2 regions of the Mesorhizobium sp. B2-3-10 genome follow, and region 2 is predicted to be linked to the other one. Evidence: riboswitches for the same ligand, from Rfam matches in the RefSeq annotation. Region 2 holds a riboswitch; the other holds the start of a gene.

Region 1 (6,421 bases), on a different contig from region 2:
CGGTTCTTGTCGATCGAAACGCCGTCGAAGCGGATCGCTATGTCGCCGGGACCGGTCGCCGTCACAGCCGCCGCCGAATTGTCGATGATGAAACCGTCCGGCACCGTGAACGACACGCCCAAGCCTGGATGCAGGAAGGTTTCGCCGCGCACATAGCCTTCTTCCGGCGTGTCGCCGTAAAGCAGGCCGTCTATGCCGGCGAGGAAGGAATCGCGGTCGCGTGTACCGAAGCCGGGCGCACCGAACTGGCGGGCGTGCCGCTGTGCCAAATCGATGCGTTGCGGCGTGTTGGGGTGCGTCGCCAGGAAGTCGAGGCTGGCGTCGGTGGCGCCGCTGATCGAGCGGAAATCGGTATAGGCCGACATCGACTGCAGGAAGCGGCCGGCGGCATAGGGATCGTAGCCGGCTTCGCCGATCGACTTGATGCCGATGGCGTCAGCCTCAAGCTCCTGGTTGCGCGAGAACTGCGCCAGCCTGAGCTTGCCGCGGATGAGTGCAGCCTTGGCGGTCGGGCTGTCGCCAAGCACATCGGAAACGACCTTGGTCGCCAGACCTTCCTCGGCCTCCAACTGCTGGCGCTGCAGCCCATGATTGGCGGTGACGTGGCCCATCTCATGCGCGATGACGGCGGCGAGCTCGGACGAATCATTGGCCAGCGCCAAGAGGCCGCGCGTTATGTAGAGATAGCCGCCCGGCAGCGCGAAGGCGTTGACGTTGGGCGAATTGAGGATGGTGATGCGATAGGTCTGGGTTGGGTTCGCCGACACCACGGTCAGATTGCCGACCACCTTGGCGACCATGCGTTCGAGCTTGGGATCGGAATATTCGCCGCCATAGGTCGCCAGGATGCGCGGATGCTGCGCCTTGGCGAGCTCCGCGAGCTTGTTGTTGGCGGCGACATTGTCGACCGTGATCGGCTTGTCGGATGGCTGGAAGCCTGATTCCTGGACTTCCGGAGGCGTGAACATCTGGCAGCTTGCCAGCGCCACGGCAAAGCCGGCCAGCGCCAGAAAGCGCGCCAGCGGGTTCATTCGTAGCCTGTCAACGCCGATCGCCAGAACGGCTTCCTTTCAGGTCCCTGCGCATGACCACATGCGCAAAACAAACTGCTACAGTATCCGTCACGCGCCCCTCGGAGCATGCGACGGAAGCTGTAGGCAAATCACGGCCTGTGCCGGACCGGTATCGAGCGGACCTAGCCACACTACTCCAGTCATGGCAAGCAAGCGCCACATCGCATCGAGCCGGTTTGAGCGTAAATTATGTCCGCTTCCGGGCAATATCTCGTGATAAGGAATCCCCGGCACCGGCTCCGATATAGCGCCGGAATGCCTCCGGACCAGCCCCGGCAAAGAAATCATCCGCCGTGCCGATAGCGGCGACGGCGCCGTTCTCGAGAAACACCAGCCTCTGACCGATGCGGCGGGCATCTTGCGGCTGATGCGTGACGAACAGCACCGTCATGCCACGCTCGGCATGCAGGCCGGCAACCAGGTCGAGCATATCGTCTCGCAAGGCGGGCCCAAGCGAAGCGAAGGGCTCGTCGAGCAGCAGCACCGGGCGGTCACGCACCAGCACGCGAGCCAGGGCGACGCGCTGGCGCTCACCGCCGGAAAGTTCGCGCGGCAGCCGCTTCTCCTTGCCGGCAAGGCCGGTGCGCGCAAGCGCATCGGCGATCGCAGCGCGATCGGCTTCGGCCAGCCGCAACGATGGCGAACGGCCGAGCCCGACATTCTGCTCGACGGAAAGATGCGCGAAAAGGTTGTTTTCCTGAAAAACCATCGACACTGGCCGCGCCGCCGGTGGCGCGGTGCTGACATCGGCCCCGCCGATCAGCACGCGGCCGGATCGCGGCGGCTCGAACCCGGCCACCAGATTGAGCAGCGTCGACTTTCCGGAGCCGCTCGGTCCCATGATGGCGGTGATTTGCCCCGCCGTGAACTCGGCATCGAAGGCGAACGACGCCTCGCCATAGCTGAACGAAACCTTGTCCAGCCGCACCGAAACCCCTTTGCCGCCAGCCGCCCCGTCAGACATTGCGGGCCGTCTCCTTTCCCAGCCGGTCCGCTGCCAGCACCAGTGCCAGGCAGACAAGGCCGAGCAGCAGCGCCAAGCCGGCGGCGTCCTCGGTTCGGTAGCTGCCCATGCGCGCCAGGAGAAGGTAGGGCAAGGTCTGCACGGAATCACTGCCGAACAGGGCGATGACGCCGAGATCGCCGAGCGACAGTGCCATGGCGAAGGCAAAAGCGGTGGCGAGCGGGCGCCGCAACGTCGGCCAGTCGACCAGCCACAGTCTTGACCAGCCGGAAATTCCGAGCTGCGCGCAAAGCCGCTCGTGACGCTCGCTTGCCGCGTCATAGGCGGGACGGATGGCGCGCAGCGCAAAAGGCATCGCCATGACAGCGTTGACGGTGACGACCATGAGCGGCGCGATGGCAAAGACATCGCCGACATGGCGCAGCAACAGGAACCAGCCGGCGCCGACGACGATCGGCGGCACGACCAGGACAAACCCGGCGCCCGTATCGGTGGCATGTTCGAGCAGTGTCCTTGCCCCGAAGCGGCGGTTCGACGCCAGCGCCCTGCGCGCCATGGTCAATGCCAGCGAAAGCATCACCGAAAGCAAGGCCGAAAGGAAAGCGAGCACGGCACTGGTCAGCGTCGCCTGACGGACAGTGGCCTCGCCGGCAAGCCGGCCGAGGTCGGCGCCAAGTCCGGCCGCCACGGTCGCCGCCATCGGCCCGGCAACGAAGAGCAAGGCCAACACGATGAGCGTCGCGTTCAGCCACGCTTCGGTCCTGTTGACGGAGAGGTAGCGGCGCGGCGCGACCGGCAGGTTGACGTCGCCGACGACGTCGGCTCCGAGCCGGGTCAACCCCAGCAACACGATGAAGGTCAAGGCGATCTGCAGCAGCGTCAGAGCGACAGCCCTCGCGGGATCGAAATCGAAGCGCAATGCCTGATAGATGCCGACTTCGAGCGTCGTCGCGGCCGGCCCGCCGCCGAGCGTCAGCACGATGGTGAAGGATGTGATGCACAGCATGAAGACAAGTCCGGCGACACCGGGCAGCGCAGCACGCAGCGTCGGCCATTCGATCAGCCGGAATGCCGGCCGCGCCCCCATGCCGAGCTGGCTCGCCAGCCGCCACTGGTCGGAGGGAATGGTCTGCAGCGCCTCGAGGAGCAGACGTGTGGCCAGCGGCAGGTTGAAGAAGACATGGGCGACGAGAATGCCGGACAGGCCATAGATGCCCGGCCAACCCTGGCCGCCGACGACGCTGAGAAAGCCGGAGAAATAGCCGGCGCGGCCATAGAGCGCCAGGATGCCGAGCGCCGCGACGATCGCCGGCAGCGCCAGCGGCACGGCGAAGAGCTGCAGGATCAAGGCGCGGCCGAAAAACCGTGGATGCCGCGACAGCGCCCGCGCCACGAGCAGGGCCGGCCCGACCGAGAGCAGCGTCGACAGGGCCGCCTGCCAGAGCGTGAAGCGCACGACCCGGAACAGGTAGGGATCGAACGCAGCCCAAGCGCCGGAAAAATCGCGAGCGCCTTCGACAAGCAGCCCCGCAAACGCGCCGCCGATCAAAATGGCGATGGCGGCGAGCCCTATCACGCCAGCTGTGATGCGGGGATCAGAGCGGGTTTGCACACCGCACATCAACGATTGGGTGAAGCTTAGGGAGCGTCGCCGTAGAGCGTTCATCTCACGAGATTAGCCCACAAAACCTACTTGCTCATCACCGCCAGCCATTCATCGACCCATGCCTTGCGGTTGGCCGCCACCTCCTCCGGGCTGAACAGCAAGGTTTTGGTCGGCTTGACCAGTTTGTCGAAGGCGGGGTTGAGCGGCTTGTTGGTCTTGCCGGCCGGGAACATCCAGTTGGTCTCGGGGATGGCGTCCTGGAATTTCGGCCCGGTCATGAAGGCCATGAACTTTTCCGCCAGCGGATTCTTGGCGCCGGTCGTGGTGATGCCCGCGACCTCGATCTGCAGATATTCGCCTTCCTCGAACGAGGCCGCCTGATAGCGCTCGGTGTTCTCGGCGACCATGTGGTAGGCCGGCGAGGTGGTGTAGGACAGCACCATCGGTGCCTCGCCCTTGGTGAACAGGCCATAGGCTTCGCTCCAGCCCGGCGTCACGGTCAGGACCTTGGTCTTGAGCTTGGCCCAGGCCTCCGGCGCCTTGTCGCCATAGACCGACTTCACCCACAACAGCAGGCCGAGGCCGGGCGTCGATGTGCGCGGGTCCTGGATGACGATCTTGTCGTCGGCGCTGCCCTCGACCAAATCCTTCAGGCTTTTCGGCGGCGATTTCAGCTTCTGGGTATCGTAGACGACGGCGAAGTAGCCATAGTCGAAGGGAACAAAAGTATCGTCGCTCCAGCCACCCGGCACGTTGACGTCCGTTATTGCGCCATGTGGCGCGAACAGGCCCGAGGCCTTGGCATCGGCGGTGAGATTGGTGTCGAGACCGAGCACGATGTCGGCTTTGGTCGAAGCGCCTTCCAGCTTGACGCGGTTGAGCAGCGCCACGCCATCGGCGACCGAGACGAACTCGAGATCGCAGCCGCATTCTGCCTCGAATTCCTTCTTCACCACGGGACCTGGACCCCAGTCGGCGGTGAAGCTCTCATAGGTGTAGACGGTGAGCTTGTCCTTGGCCAAGGCCGGCCCGGACAGGGTCACTGCCGTGGCGGCGATCAGAGAATATAAAAGCGTGCGCATCGGCGCCTCCTTCGTTTGCGTTGAAAGGAATTGAGGCGTCGGAGTGTCCGAAACGTCTAATCCCTCCGCCGGTACAAACCGGATCAGGTTCAGCGGGTTGGCGACACTGCCTCTCAGCCGGCCCGCGAAATTCGCGTCCGGCACCCCGTTAGAGCGTTTCGACACATAGGCCGGGCCGATGACCCGCGCAAGTGGGACTTTGCCGCCTTCCGTTTCCCGTGCCGGGCTGGTAAGGCGACGGGATATGAGCACATTCACCATCCTGCTTGGCGGCGACCTCATCCGCACGCCTCGGCTCGACCGCCAGGTCGAAGGCTCGCGCGTCATCGCCGCCGACGCCGGCATCGGCCATGCGCGGATGCTGGGCCTCGTGCCGGAACTGTGGGTGGGTGATTTCGATTCGGTCCCGGCTGATCTGCCCGCCGACCTCGCCGCCGTGCCGCGGCAAACCTTCCCGGCGGAAAAGGACAAGACCGACGGAGAACTGGCGATCGCGGCCGCACTGGAGCGCGGGGCGACCCGCCTTGTGCTGGCGGGCGCCTTCGGCGGCAAGCGCGCCGATCACGCCTTCCTGCATCTGGCGCTTGGCCTGCGGCTGGCCGAGGCCGGAATGGATGTGCTTCTGACCAGCGGCGCCCAGGAAGGTGTTCCCTTGCCGCCCGGCAGGGCCGGCTTCGATTATGCCGACGGCACGCTGTTCTCGATTCTCGGCTTCTCCGAACTCTCCGGCCTGACCGTCACCGGCGCCAAATGGCCGCTCGACAAGGTCGAGGTGGCGTTCGGTTCGTCGCTGACCATTTCCAACGAGGTCAAGTTCGGCAAGACCGGGGGCCGCCTCGACATCGCGCTCGGCCATGGCCGCGCGCTGCTGCTCGCCCATCCCTATCCATTGCCCGAAAGCTGACATGGCCCCGCCTCTTCTCAATCTCGACGGGATAAGACTGACCTTCGGCGGCGCGCCGCTGCTCGACGGCGCCGCCTTGACCGCTTCGGCCGGCGACAAGATCGCGCTGGTCGGCCGCAACGGGTCCGGCAAGTCGACGCTGCTCAAGATCGCCGCCGGCCTGATCGAACCACAGGACGGCGAGGTGTTCCGCCAGCCTTCGGCGACGGTGCGTTATCTGCCGCAAATGCCCGACATGGACGGCTTTGCAACCGTGCGCGCCTATGTCGAGGCCGGGCTCGGGCCCGCCGACGATCCCTACCGCGCCAGCTATCTGATGGAGCATCTCGGCCTGTCGGGCGAGGAACGGCCTGGCGACCTGTCCGGCGGAGAGGCCAGGCGCGCCGCGCTTGCCCGCGTCATGGCGCCGGAGCCTGACATCCTGCTTCTTGATGAGCCGACTAACCATCTTGATTTATCTGTCATCGAATGGCTGGAAGAAGAGCTCGTCCGGACCTCCTCGGCACTCATCGTCATCTCGCATGACCGCCGCTTCCTCGAGCGCGTGTCGCGCGCCACAGTCTGGCTCGATCGCGGCCAGACGCGCAGGCTGGACAAGGGCTTTGGCCATTTCGAGGAATGGCGCGACCTGGTGCTGGAAGAGGAAGAGCGCGAGCAGCACAAGCTCGGCCGCCAAATCGTGCGCGAGGAGCACTGGCTGCGCTACGGGGTGACGGCGCGGCGCAAGCGCAATATGCGGCGTCTGGGCGAATTGCAGACCATGCGTCAGCGTTTTCGCGGCCATCGCGGCGC
Region 2 (6,421 bases):
TCCTTGTTGGCGGCTATCAGCAGCGTGGCGGCCTCCCCTGGATGATCGACGGCGAATTGGTAACCGCGCCGCGTTGCCTGGATGAAGGATGACGACAATTCGGGGTTCGCCTGGAGATACGCTTCGCTCGAAGAGATAAGCGTGGTGTGCTCATCGGGGACGCCATGGTCGGCATAGACGAAACTGCGCTGCTTAACGCCCCTGAGTTCGGCTTCGACGCCCTCCCAGGTCGACACTTCCAGCGTGAAGTCGACCGAACCGTTGGCCAGCGCCTCGTAGGCGGAAGTGCCCAGCGTCACCGTCTCGAAATCGCCCTTGCCGCCGTCGTGACGGATGATGGTCGAGATCAGCGCGGTCTCCCAGGCGCTGCCGAAACCGCCATAGGTCAGGCCATCCAGATCTTTCGGGCTTTTGATGTCGCTGCGCGCGGCATTGAACACCAGCCGGCCTGTCTCGGACTGCACGACGGCATAGACGCCCTTCAGATCGGCCCCCGCGGTCTTCTGGGTGAACAGGCTGATGGTGCCGTTGATCCCGAAATCGGCGACATGGTTGGCGACAAGCGTGCCGGCACCGGTATCGCTGTACGGCAGGATGTCGACCTCGATGCCGGCTTCCCGATAAAATCCCTTATCGCGGGCGACGAACAGGCCGATGTGGTTGGTGTTGACCGTCCAGTCGAGGGCGACTGTGACCGTCCGCGTTGCCGCGAAGGAACGGCTCGATCCGGTGATCAGCGGTACGCTGCCGGCAAGGGTGAGCAGCAGGGCTTGCCTGCGCGTCAAGTCAATCATGGTCATGTCCTTTGGATGGCTGGGGGTTGAGCAAAATGTCGAGAATCTCGGCCTCGAGTGCCCCGGCCTGCCGCGTGGCCGCGCTGGCGGAATCGCGCGGGCGCGGCAGCGGCACCTTGATCTCGCGCACGACCCGGGCAGGCCGCGCGGACAGCACATAGATGCGGTCGGACAGGAACAGGGCTTCGCGCACGTCATGAGTGATCAGCAACGCCGTCCAGTGGTGGTGCCGCCACATCTGTTCGAGCCAGCGCTGCAGGGCCGCACGGGTCAGTGCGTCGAGCGCGCCGAACGGCTCGTCGAGCAGCAACATATCGCGTTCCTGCACCACGGTACGTAAAAGCGCCGTGCGCTGGCGCATGCCGCCCGAGAGCTGCGCTGGAAAGTGCCACTCGAAGCCGGCAAGGCCGAACTCGGCAATCAGCGGAGCCACACGCTTCCGTGCCGCCTTGCGGCTGACGCCTTGCACCTCGAGTCCGAGCGTGGTGTTGTCGAGGATGCGCCGCCACGGCATCAGCGCGTCGCGCTGCGGCATGAAGGCGAAATGCCTGCCGTGATCGTCGAGCGGCACGCCGTCGAAGAACATCTCACCCTCGCCATGCTCGGCGCCGGTCAGAAGCTGGAACAGCGTCGACTTGCCGGCTCCCGAAGGTCCAAGGATCGAGACGAATTCGCCGGCATCGACACGAAGCGAAATGTCGGCGAGCACATCGAGCCCGCCAAACGCCTTGCGAACATGCCGCAATTCGAGCCGGCTCATGCTTCTGGACCTTTTCCAGCGCCTTGCCTGCCAGCGGCTCGTTCCCAGGGCATGGCAAGACGCTGCAGCAGCATCGTCAGCCCGAACAGGACAAGGGTGAGCGCTGCGCTGACGCAGACGGCGGCGAGCACCAGGTCGGGACGGAAATTGTTCTTGGCGTTGAGCATGTAGATGCCCAGCCCTTTGGCCGCGCCTGCATATTCGGCGAAAATGGCGCCGACGACGGCATAGGTGATGGATATCCTGAGGCCAGCGAAGAAATAAGGCAGCGCCGAAGGCAATCGTGCCAGCATGAAGACACGCCAACGCCCTGCTCCCATGGCACGCAGCATCTGACCGATCTCCACCTCGGTAGCCTCGTAGCCCTGTACCAGCGCGACCAGCATCGGGAAGAAGGTGACCAGCGCCACCAGCACGATCTTGGGCGCCAGCCCGAAGCCGAACCACAGCACCACCAATGGCGCGATGGCGACCAGCGGCAAAGTCTGGCTGACTATGAAGATGGGAAACAGCGCTCGCCGCAAAGGCTGGAAGAAGTCGACCAGCATCGACAGGGCGAAGGCGGCACTGAGCGAACAGGCAAAACCGATCAGCGTGGCGCGGACCGTGGGAATGGCGTTGTCGACCAAGGCTTCCCGATTGAGCATCGCCTGTTCGAAGACGCGCGAGGGCGCCGGCAGAACCGTCGGCTTGATGCCGGAAATGTTTGCGTACAGTTCCCAGGCCACGAGCACCAAACCGATCGATATCACGGCCGGCGCTGTTTTTGCGGAGAAGCCCGCGACGTTACGCGGGTTGAATGACGATGAGACCACGAGCGGTTCAGACGGCGGTGGGACTGTTGGCCGAGACCGTGACATCGAGGGTTACATGGCCGGCGCCGGGCCCGAAGCGGCAGAAGGCTTCATCGAGGGCGGAGAAGATCGCGCCGGCATCGCCGCGCAGCTTGGTGCAGAAATTCTTGGAGCGATCGTAGACGCCGGACTGCTTCAGGAAATCTATGCAGCCATAGATTTCGTCCATGTGGTCGTCAGTGCCCATCACATAGAGCGAGAACTGCGCCGCCGCCGGCTGGCCAGTGGCCGGCGCGCCGCGCACTGCGGTGATGGCGGCTTGCTTGCGCGGGCCGAGTGGCCCGGCAGGTCCGCCGAACGTGTCGGAGCGGCAGATCGGGTCATCCGGCTCGCCTGGGCAGCCACGCGAAATGGTGGCTGACAGCACGCAATGCCTGCCGCTGCCAGACGCGGCCACAAAAAGGTCGCGCAGCGCAGGGAATAACACCTCGGGCGCCCCGACCAGCAAGGTCGAAATGTCGTCGGTCTCGATCCTGAGCTTGTCACGGTACGGATCGAGCGCGCCGAGCGCGCCCAGAATGATGCCGACGAAATCGTCGGCCATTGGATATAGAGAAACCTGTGCGCCTGAAAACATCGCCCGCCTCGCTCCGCTGGTATTACCCAGATCAGCTTCTAGGGTCTGTGGGCTTGCCGCCCCCGTCTCAGCCCCGACCGTACGGAGCACCCCTGTGGATAGGCGCGTTAAAGCATCATTCGGACGGTTGGGAAAGCTGTTTTTTTGGCAAGCCGCGCTAAAGCATTGCCCGAGCTCCAGGGCAATTGGACATCGCCGGCGCGGAAATTTGTCTGGAACCTTCGCCATTCCGAGGGGTTGTCCCACCAGTCGCTGGACGCGATTCCAGGACCAATTTTCCGTTCGGGATTGTGTCAAAACAAGAGATTGAGCGGTTCATGATTTCCGCGAAACCGTGCACCGTTCCCGGCGACGAGTTCACAGAAAATGGAGACAAATCATGTTCATGAAAATCCTCGCGGCTTCGGCCTTCACCATTGCCGTTGCAACATCCGCCATGGCGCAAAGCAATAGCGCGGCGGGCGCGGATGGGTCCGGCGGCAGCGGCAAGTCCGTCACTGTGGACCCAAGCACCCCGGCGCCCAGTACGATCGATCCGGGCGCGACCAACAGCACGACCACCACGCCGGGCGACATGAATTCCAATGCGGACAAGAATTGCCCGACCAACCCGCAGGGTGCACAGACGGACGCCAACGGCAACGCCACCGCGCCCACCGTGAATGACAACAACTGCGGAAAGTAGTTTGCCATCGCGATATGGGAACCGCGGACGCAGTTTCCGCGGTTCCCACTATTGGGATTCAGTGTCCGCGACTACTCGCTGGCGGCTGTGGTGCCGCTTCACTGCCCACCCGGCCAAAGACCCTTAATTCAGCGTACGGTTTGCCGGCCCGGGGGCGTGGGAACGAGGCGTATATTTTCATCAGCCGTTTGAGCAGGCGCCCGTAGGTGAGGTGCCGAACCCGGCCATTGGCAAGATCGAACTCCACCATCCCCCATCGCCTTAGGGGACCCTTTCCGGTTGGCGGACCCAGTCGCCTGACCTGGAAGGCCAGCCTGACCTTGCGGCCGGCGACATCCAGATAGATACCGGGTTTAGCGCCCAATACGTGCCACATCCGGGCAACGTGCCCGATCGACATGTCGGACGAAATCGCCATGTGGTCCCGCTCAAGTCGAGCCCAGACGAAATCACCGGCTGGCTGCCGCATCCCCGACACCAAATTCTTGCAATAGCCTGGCGCCACCTCACGCACCAACCGGCGCATCGCGCTCGCCACGCCGTCCACCATATCCCGCCGCGATGCCCAGTCTGCTTCGGTGAACGGCACTTGTCCGAGGATGTCGCCGTCGTCGAAATTGGCCGACATCTTATGCAGTGTCACGCCGCCATGGACGGCATGCTGGCCATCCGCGACAAGACGATGGAGAGGATGCGGCCCCCGGTAGTTGGGCAGCAGCGCCGGATGAAAATTAAGCCCGCCCTTGGGAAAGAGGTCGAGCAGCTGCTGCGGGATCAAGGTCGGGAAAGCGAAGCAGATCAGCACATCCGCGGCGACGTCAGGCAATTGCCGGGCAAGCTCGTTCCAGTCGTAAGGCCGGCGGAATTCGATCAGCTTTACCGGCGTGTTGCCGAGATGGCGCCTGAGCAAAAGCCGGCGCCTCAGCCTGCGCCGAAAATTGCCAATGCTGAAGCCTCTGGATGGGCGTTGAAAACCAGGCACGATGATCGCACCAACACGGTTTCCCGCCTCGATCCATCCGGAAAGCAGCGGCCCGGTATAAGCAGAAACATCCAGGATGAAAATTGCATTGAGTTGCCCGGCGCAGGCCGCGGGTTCGGAAGAAATCATCTTCTCAAGCCCAGCGGGGCAAGACGTAGCCTGCCCGCACCAGCAATTCGATCACCGTTACAACTCGGCCGGCCAGGCCCGAAAGCCGGCCTGGCCGGTCAGGCTGCCTTGGAAGAAAGCGGTCCCGCCGCAACACTTGAGAGTCTTTCCCGCTTCACCAACACCGGCTTTTCGTAGATCTTCTTCATGCTCATCCCCGATGATCGATCAACCCACACAGTTGGCCAGCAACGCAACGAACTGTCAACCGCCACGGCGGCCAACAGCCCCTATGCGTATGATCCTTGGCAATCGACGGGCGTTTATACCCCACCTGCTGCCAAAACGGCTGGTGAACCTTATGAAACCGCCTTTTCACGAACCGGCAGCTTCCAGCCTGGTCTGACGAAATGGCAGGTGTAGCCGTTGGGATATTTCTCGAGATAGTCCTGGTGCTCGGGTTCGGCCTCCCAGAACGCTCCGGCCGGCGCAAGTTCGGTGACGACCTTGCCGGGCCACAGGCCGGAGGCGTCGACATCGGCGATGGTGTCCTCCGCCACACGCTTCTGCTCCTCATCGGTGTAGTAGATTGCGGAGCGATAGCTCATGCCGACATCGTTTCCCTGGCGATTGCGCGTCGTCGGATCATGTATCTGGAAGAAGAATTCCAGAAGCTGGCGAAAGCTGATTTTCGCCGGGTCGAAGGTGATCTCGATGGCTTCGGCATGGGTGCCATGATTGCGATAGGTGGCGTTCGGCACGTCGCCGCCACTGTAGCCGACACGCGTGGCAAGGACACCCGGGAAGCGCCGGATCAAATCCTGCATGCCCCAGAAGCAGCCGCCGGCAAGCACTGCACGTTCGCTCGAAGTCGCCATGTCACGTCTCCTCAAAAGGCAATTCCGGGGAAGTGTAGCGGCTCTCCGTCGGGAATTGCGCGGCACAAACTTGGATAGTGCATAAATGGGCATTGATGCCAGCTTCGTCCAGTCAGACGAGCGGCCGTCCGGTTGTATTATAGGGGGATCGCACGACGCCGCTCACCCTAGCTGCGCGGATGCCGGGTCCGGCTGCTGGCGGCAGCCGGCACATATCGCGTGCCGGGCGGAATGACGGCAAAGCTGATCGCCACCGGCGGTGCCTCGCGCGACCAGTTGAAAAGAACGGTCTTGACCGGGATATTGTCCACCCACGCCAGAAATCTTGACGGCACGTGACGACCCGACCAGACCATCAGCATGCCGTGGTCGCGCAACCGCTGCCTCGTGATCCAGGGTGCAAACCGCATATCGAGATCGGTGAAGATAGACGGCTTGTCATAGGCGTTGAGGCCAGCCAGCATGGCAAGATTGGTGTCGCCACCGACGATGTCGAGCCGGCCCGGCGCCGCCGCGTGCCAGATTGCCTCGGCCTCGTCCGAGATCGGCCGCGCCGGCCAGCAGACGGCGTCCATGCGTCCACGCACATTGCAGTCCGTCCATCGGATCGCCCCATAGGCGCCCGACATGGCGACGATGCAGATGAAGGCGCAGATCGCCAACCTTCTCATCTCGACGGCACCGAGCCGGTGACCGAGAAAGGCGAGCGCGACGACGCCGACAAGATTGTACATCGGCGCGCCCCAGGCTTCCCCGGTGCCGGTGAACAACGAGACCACCATG

The links. Region 2 has a riboswitch for thiamine pyrophosphate ahead of FJ943_RS23855 (YkoF family thiamine/hydroxymethylpyrimidine-binding protein). Riboswitches for the same ligand answer to the same signal wherever they lie in the genome.
Region 1: another riboswitch for thiamine pyrophosphate. It lies ahead of thiB (thiamine ABC transporter substrate binding subunit); the one in region 2 lies ahead of FJ943_RS23855 (YkoF family thiamine/hydroxymethylpyrimidine-binding protein).

Annotation. Positions count from the first base shown of each region.
Region 1 is NZ_VFVT01000001.1:904,975-911,395, reverse strand. Features, by position in the region: gene FJ943_RS04610 (M48 family metalloprotease) at 1-1,031, opposite strand, end outside; gene thiQ (thiamine ABC transporter ATP-binding protein) at 1,261-2,037, opposite strand; gene thiP (thiamine/thiamine pyrophosphate ABC transporter permease) at 2,030-3,658, opposite strand; gene thiB (thiamine ABC transporter substrate binding subunit) at 3,727-4,725, opposite strand; TPP riboswitch at 4,769-4,883, opposite strand; gene FJ943_RS04590 (thiamine diphosphokinase) at 4,970-5,629, shown strand; gene FJ943_RS04585 (ABC-F family ATP-binding cassette domain-containing protein) at 5,631-6,421, shown strand, end outside.
Region 2 is NZ_VFVT01000008.1:283,357-289,777, reverse strand. Features, by position in the region: gene FJ943_RS23870 (ABC transporter substrate-binding protein) at 1-794, opposite strand, end outside; gene FJ943_RS23865 (ABC transporter ATP-binding protein) at 787-1,554, opposite strand; gene FJ943_RS23860 (ABC transporter permease) at 1,551-2,414, opposite strand; gene FJ943_RS23855 (YkoF family thiamine/hydroxymethylpyrimidine-binding protein) at 2,377-2,985, opposite strand; TPP riboswitch at 2,976-3,089, opposite strand; gene FJ943_RS23850 (hypothetical protein) at 3,365-3,670, shown strand; gene FJ943_RS23845 (formyltransferase family protein) at 3,729-4,781, opposite strand; gene FJ943_RS29835 (putative RiPP precursor) at 4,880-4,969, opposite strand; gene msrA (peptide-methionine (S)-S-oxide reductase MsrA) at 5,120-5,638, opposite strand; gene FJ943_RS23835 (glycosyltransferase family 39 protein) at 5,806-6,421, opposite strand, start outside.